One region of the Niveispirillum sp. BGYR6 genome, then DNA from elsewhere that is predicted to be linked to it. Evidence: riboswitches for the same ligand, from Rfam matches in the RefSeq annotation. Region 1 holds a riboswitch; each other region holds the start of a gene.
What was found. A riboswitch is a leader RNA that binds a small molecule or an ion and turns the genes downstream of it on or off. The one in region 1 is predicted to bind glycine.

Region 1 (2,268 bases):
TGTAGAAAAGTGACAACTCTCCCAGGTTTTCAAGTTTTCTTGGATCATTCAACCAAGGTTCAGGCCTGTCGCGTGATCTATCACGACTAAGCCACTTTATCACCTTTTCATAATGATTTAAGTCGTAGTACCCACCACGGAATTCGTACCCAGATGAGTTATCATTCGGATCAGAATTGCCATCACAAGCAAGGTCTGGAGACCATATAAAAGCGTATGAAATAGAAGGAAAAGATAAAATAACCAACAAAAAAATTATAGAAAAATTTATCTTTTTCATTTTCACCTCTGTAAAATTTACCAATATAATAATATATTACTTCATACATTTAAAAAACAATCAAGAAATAAAAATATATGAAAGCCATATGCCAGAAATCATACGCAACATCTATAACGCTGACAGACTGGTCAAGTAACTGGAGGTTAAGTGAGCACCCCGACCTCCCCCCCATCCACCTGGGAGAGGCGACGCCCTCACTTTCCATGTCCGTACATGAGGCGCTGACGGAAGCGCCAACGATCAGGGTAAACTTGTTCCTGCGCTCAGGGTTGCCCCCTTTGGATGTTGAAATTTTACTACATATTACTGTTGTTTTTTTGGGAAAAATGCGATCAATTCTGATTTCTTATTGCAATTTAAATGCGACAATACGCCGCATATCCCCTTCCGGCGGTACTAACAGACAACGGTATGGCTGGCAAAACCCGCAGCCCGCCTATGTTGCGGCGCACATAATGCGAATTTCTTCTTATTACGAGTTGGCAGCAATTTACCTTGTTTCATTACACAGCATGGGTTGACAGCGCATTATTCATTAAGCCACCCTAACACCCGTTAGCAGGAGCACATGGGAGAGACCGGCCTTGGCCGGCGCCGAAGGAGCAACCGCCCCGGAAACTCTCAGGCAAACGGACCATGCGGCTCGGGATTACAATCTGGAAAGTGACGGAAGCTGCGGCTGGCCGTCCGCCGACGGGGTAATACTCTCAGGCACAAAAACAGATGGGGCGCCGAAAAGCACGGAAACCGCTTTGGGGGCGCAGCCATGTCCATCACCAGTTGATCCCTGACGCCCGGATTGCGGGCGCACTCTCCGCATCGACCATCATATCAGCATGACCTGCCGACGGCGGGGACCGCTATTTCCATGTCGCCCGGCAGCGGGCGGCCCGGGAAAAGCTGTGCCCTCTGCATAATGATCGGCGGGCTTGCCCGAGCAGGGAAGCAAAATGAACAGAATCCTCAAGGCGGCGCTGCTGGGCAGCGGTTCCGCGATTACTCTTCTATTGTCCACCAGCAGCCTGGCACAGCCGGCTGATCCCAACCTGCTGGCATCCCCGGCCCCCGCCGCGGCCGCCCCAGCCCTCACCGACACGGATGAGCTGGACGAAATCGTCGTCACCGGATCGCGGCTCAGTTCAGAATATAACAGTCCCAATCAGGTGCAGGTGATCAAGGCAGAGACGGCTCGCAATGCCGGCGCCTTCGATACGGCCAGCATCATCAACCGCGCCGTGGCGGCCATGGGCACGCAGCAGGTCAATAACCGCCTGTCCGCCACGACGGCCGGCGGCATGGTGGTGGATGGCGGCAATAATGCCCAGACCATTGGCCTGCGCAATCTGGGGGCCGGGCGCACCCTGGTGATGCTGAACGGTCACCGCTTGACGCCCGCGGGTACGGGCAGCCGGGTGGGTCAGGTGGACCTGAACACCATCCCCTCTTCCATTATTGACCGGGTGGAGGTGCTGACGGGTGGCGCCTCCTCCATCTACGGGTCCGACGCCATTGCCGGCGTGGTCAATATCATCCCCCGCCGTGCCTCGGCGGGGCTGGAAATGAACCTGGATGGCAATGTCTCCCAGCATGGCGGGGGCAATTACTTTCAAGGCTCCATGTTCTGGGGCAAGGATTATGGCGACGGTTATATCAATATCGGTGCGGAATATCGCCGCCAGGAATCCCTGAAGAACCGCCAGCGGTCCCGCACATCCTGCGCGCAGGATTACGTCTTTGATGCCACAACCGGCCAGCGTACCGATCTGCTGGATGCCAATGGCAATATCAAGTGCCGTAACCTGAACCCCACTGGCATCTTCTTTGATTACAGTTTCTATGGCGGCTGGTTCCAGTATGACCCGACGCCGGGCAACCCCGCCTATCCGGCCACAGCACTGGGTCTGCGGGCCAGCCTGCCGGATTGGGTGCGCGCGGCCCGTGGTGGCTATCCAGAGACCTATACCTACGGCACCAGCGACAGCCCC
Region 2 (2,268 bases), 560 kb from region 1:
TCTGCTGCCCCGTGGCGGGCGTGAGCGACCCGCCACGGGGAGACTTTAAAAATCAACAGCCCACCACATTGACGGCCAGCCCACCCAGGCTGGTTTCCTTATATTTGGAACTCATCTCCACGCCGGTCTGGCGCATGGTTTCAATCACCGCGTCCAGGGAGACGACGTGGCTGCCATCGCCGCGCAGGGCCAGATAGGCGGCATTGATCGCCTTCACCGCGCCCATGGTGTTGCGTTCGATGCAGGGCACCTGCACCAGCCCGCCGATCGGGTCGCAGGTCAGGCCCAGATTATGTTCCATGCCGATCTCGGCGGCATTTTCGATCTGCTGGTTATTGCCGCCCAAGGCTGCGGTCAGCCCGGCGGCGGCCATGGAACAGGCCACCCCGACTTCCCCCTGGCAGCCCATTTCGGCCGCCGAGATGGAAGCGCGAATCTTGTACAGAAAACCGATGGCCGCCGCCGTCATCAGCAAGGTGCGCGATCCGGCGCGGTTGGCGCCGGAGACAAAGGTCTCATAATATTTCAGTACGGCGGGCAGGATGCCGGCCGCCCCATTGGTGGGGGCTGTCACCACCCGGCCGCCGGCGGCATTCTCCTCATTCACGCTCAGCGCATAGAGGCTGACCCATTCGAACACGTGGGACGGCTCGATGCGGGGCATACTGGCCATCAGGGTCTGATGCAGGGAACGGGCGCGGCGGCGCACCTTCAGCCCGCCCGGCAGGATGCCATCCTGCCGGCAGCCGCGCTCGATGCAATCCAGCATGGCCTGGCGCACCTTGTCGACAAACTCCACCGTCTCGGCCCGGCTACGGAACGCCTCCTCATTGGCCCAGACAATATCGGCGATGGACAGGCCCTGCTGTTCCCCGATGGTCAGCAGCTCGGCACCGGAACTGAACGGGTGGGGCAGGGTGACATTGGGCCGGTCGCCGGCATCGGCCCCTTCCATGCGGATGGCCCCGCCGCCCACGGAATAGAAAACCTGCTCCAACTGCCGCCCATCGACATAATGCGCGGTAAAGCGCATGGCATTGGCATGGAAGGGCAGGAATTCCCCCATGCGGAAGCGCAGATGGTCCGCTTCCACAAAATGGATCGCCGTACCACCGCCCAGCGGCAGTGACTGGTCACGCGCGATGGCGGCGATCAGGTCCGGCACGGCATTGGGATCGATGCGGTCCGGCAGCCAGCCGGACAGGCCCAGCAGCACGGCATGGTCGGTGGCATGGCCCTTGCCGGTCAGCGCCAGCGAACCATAAAGATCGCAGGTGACCATATGCGGCTGGCCATGGGCGGTGGCCATGGCGGCAAAGACCGCCCCCGCCCGCATGGGCCCCACCGTGTGGGAACTGGACGGGCCGATGCCGATGGTGAACAGATCGGTCACCGAAAGGGAAGGGAACAGCGGGGCGGCGGCAATGGTCACGATGGCGGACACTCCTTGCGTGGCGGCTTTTTCTGCCGCCCGGTTGTGCCCGCTCTGTCTGTTTGCCTGAGATCGCTATCCCTTCGGCGGGCGCGCGAAGCGCCACTTTCCAGATATTATGTCCGACGGGTCCTTTTGCCTGAGAGTTTCCGGGGCGGTTGCTCCTTCGGCGCTGGCGCAGGGCCAGTCTCTCCCTCGTCGGGTAGCATCCATTCCATTGTTGCAGGGCTGCTGTCAAGCCATGCCGTTCGCCCAGCAAACCGCCTGTTCCACCTGATCCCCTTCCAGCACCCGCAACAGGGCGACCAGCCCGCCGCTGCGCCCCGGCTGGCGTTGCACCCGGTAAATATGCGTCCACAGCCCGCGGCTGCGATGCAGCACCACGAACAGGGCGCGGTCGCCCTCGGTGGGGCCGACCGGCTGCACCTGATCGCCCGGGGCGGCAATCAGGTCACGCAGCCATTCATCACCCGGATGAAAGGGGGCGGGGGCCAAGGGTGCGGTCACAAACATCATGCACTCCACAAAAGGCACCAACAGGGCCACAGGAGGCAGGCGTGACGGGACCAGGCCAAAGGGTGGAGAGGGAATCGCCGCCCGCTTCGTTGCCAGTAAACCGGCCGCATCGCCCCGTCAGAGGCCGCCACCTTGCCCGGGTCGGCAGGTTGGCGCCGGACCCAAGTCCGGCTCTGGATGCTGGAAGAAATCTTCCTGGTGCCGCTTTTATCCCAGTTGGGCCGGCCGCGCAAGGGTATGAAAAAACCCCGCCCGGCGAAAGACCGGGCGGGGCTGCAGAACGATCCCCGTGCGAGGGAGAAAGGATCATTCGGGGCTGG
Region 3 (2,268 bases), on a different contig from region 1:
ACCATAATATAGGTTCGCCGGCCAGGAAAGCCGCCCGCCCCTGGCGCATGGCCGCGTGTGCGGGACTGGCGATGCTGGCCTTGTCCGGCTGTGCCGAAAATGAAGGCTTCAAAGCCGGCTGCCCCAATGTGGGCATCCTGCGCGATGCCGGCACGCTGCGCACCGACCAGGGTGTCGCGGTGCTGTCCGGCATTTTCGCCAACTGCGCCTATGACGATACCCACGTCAAGATCGCGGCGAACCTGGATATTTCCGGCCGGGTGAATGAGGGCGGCAGCGCCACGTCGCTGCCCGTCACCTATTTCGTGGCGGTGGTGGACCCCAACCGCAACATCATCACCAAGAAGGATTTCAGCACCAGTATCCCGCTGAATGGCGGCACCGGCATGGTGCAGGAGACGCTGGAACAGTCGATTGCCGTGCCCAAGACGGTGGATGCCCGCTGGTACGAGGTGCTGGTCGGCTTCCAGATCACCCCCGATCAGGCCGACGCCAACCGCGCCGCCAACGAAGGCCGGTAATTACCGCATTGGGCCTCTTCCCACGCCGCCATTGACAGGCGGCGTGGGTTGTTTAGTTTGTGTGTTGCAAAGCTGATTACCCTTTGCGGGAGAGACTGTTGCCCTTGACCGGGCGGCAGCGCCGAAGGAGCAACCGCCCCCGGAAACTCTCAGGCAAAAGGACCGCAAGGGGTAGGCGCATCTGGAAAGCAGGCGGGCCGGGATTCCATCCCAGCCGACAGCCCACCGACGGAGTAAGCTGACAGCCACAAGGTTGCGGCGAATCTCTCAGGGGCCAGGACAGAGGGGGGCAACCGCCACGGGGACGATCCCCGCGACGGCCGTAACCTGTCCTGAAGGGAGTGTCCCACCTTGGGTGACACCAGCCTGTTGCGCACGCCGCTTTACGATCTCCATGTCGAACTGGGCGCCAAGATGGTGCCGTTCGCCGGCTATGACATGCCGGTGCAGTACCCGCTGGGCGTGCTGAAGGAACATCTGCATACCCGCGAGAAGGCGGGCCTGTTTGATGTGTCCCATATGGGCCAGGTACGCCTGCGCGGGGCTGATATTGATTCGGTGATCAAGGCGCTGGAAGCGCTGGTGCCGGGCGATATCGCAGCCCTGGCACCGGGCCGCATCCGCTACACCATGTTCACCAATGATCAGGCCGGCATCCTGGACGATCTGATGGTGACGCGGTTCGAGGATCATCTCTATGTCGTCATCAATGCCGGCTGCAAGGCCGAGGATCTGGCGCATCTGAAGGCCGGCCTGCCGGCGGGTATTGAGATCGAGTATCTGGGCGATGATGCCGGCCTGCTGGCGCTGCAGGGCCCGGCGGCGGCCACGGTGATGGCCCGCCTGCTGCCCGAAGCCGCCACCATGGGCTTCATGAGCGCGCGGACGGCCACCATCCAGGGTATCCCGGTACAGATCAGCCGGTCCGGCTATACCGGTGAAGATGGCTATGAGATCAGCGTCGGTGCCGCCGATGCCGAAAAGCTGGCCCGCCTGCTGCTGGCCGAACCTGAAGTGGAAGCCATCGGGTTGGGCGCGCGCGACTCGCTGCGCCTGGAAGCCGGGCTGTGCCTGTACGGCCATGATATCGACACCGGCACCAACCCCGTGGAAGCGGCCCTGACCTGGACCATCTCCAAGCGCCGCCGCACGGAAGGCGGCTTCCCCGGTGCTGCCATCGTGCAGGCCCAGTTGGCGGAAGGCCCGGCCCGCAAGCGTGTGGGCATTCAGCCGGAAGGCAAGGCCCCGGCCCGCGAACATACCGAAATCCAGGATATGGACGGCAACCGCATCGGGGAGATCACCAGCGGCGGCTTCGGCCCCACCGCCGGCGGCCCCGTCGCCATGGGCTATGTCACGGCTGCTTCCGCTGCCGTGGGCACGCGCGTGCAGTTGATCGTGCGCGGCAAGGCCATGCCCGCCACCGTCGCCGCCATGCCGTTTGCACCGCATCGTTATTTCAAGGGGTGAGACGGGCAGCACCTCGCCCTACCGTCACCCCGGCGAAGGCCGGGGTCCAGGGGCCAGAGGCGCCTTTCTCTACGAAACTGGACCCCGGCCTTCGCCGGGGTGACGGTTGAGAGAGCAAAGCCGACAATCCCTTTTCACCAACGACACGTCATTTCCCCCCCAAGACCCGGAAGACCCGACCATGACCATCCGTTTCACCAACGACCATGAGTGGATCAAGCTTGACGGCGATATCGCCACCGTCGGCATTACCGATTATGCCCAGCAGGCTTTGGGC

Region 2: it holds a riboswitch for glycine, as region 1 does, so the genes downstream of both, PCJ49_RS03820 (L-serine ammonia-lyase) here and PCJ49_RS01405 (TonB-dependent receptor) in region 1, are expected to answer to the same signal.
Region 3: it holds a riboswitch for glycine, as region 1 does, so the genes downstream of both, gcvT (glycine cleavage system aminomethyltransferase GcvT) here and PCJ49_RS01405 (TonB-dependent receptor) in region 1, are expected to answer to the same signal.

Annotation. Positions count from the first base shown of each region.
Region 1 is NZ_JANLNL010000001.1:336,839-339,106, reverse strand. Features, by position in the region: gene PCJ49_RS01410 (hypothetical protein) at 1-280, opposite strand, end outside; glycine riboswitch at 843-930, shown strand; gene PCJ49_RS01405 (TonB-dependent receptor) at 1,234-2,268, shown strand, end outside.
Region 2 is NZ_JANLNL010000001.1:898,249-900,516, reverse strand. Features, by position in the region: gene msrQ (protein-methionine-sulfoxide reductase heme-binding subunit MsrQ) at 1-49, shown strand, start outside; gene PCJ49_RS03820 (L-serine ammonia-lyase) at 53-1,432, opposite strand; glycine riboswitch at 1,551-1,638, opposite strand; gene PCJ49_RS03815 (hypothetical protein) at 1,667-1,948, opposite strand; SAM-I-IV-variant riboswitch at 2,024-2,134, opposite strand; gene recA (recombinase RecA) at 2,255-2,268, opposite strand, start outside.
Region 3 is NZ_JANLNL010000009.1:154,371-156,638, reverse strand. Features, by position in the region: gene PCJ49_RS18150 (hypothetical protein) at 1-521, shown strand, start outside; glycine riboswitch at 598-696, shown strand; gene gcvT (glycine cleavage system aminomethyltransferase GcvT) at 873-1,991, shown strand; gene gcvH (glycine cleavage system protein GcvH) at 2,173-2,268, shown strand, end outside.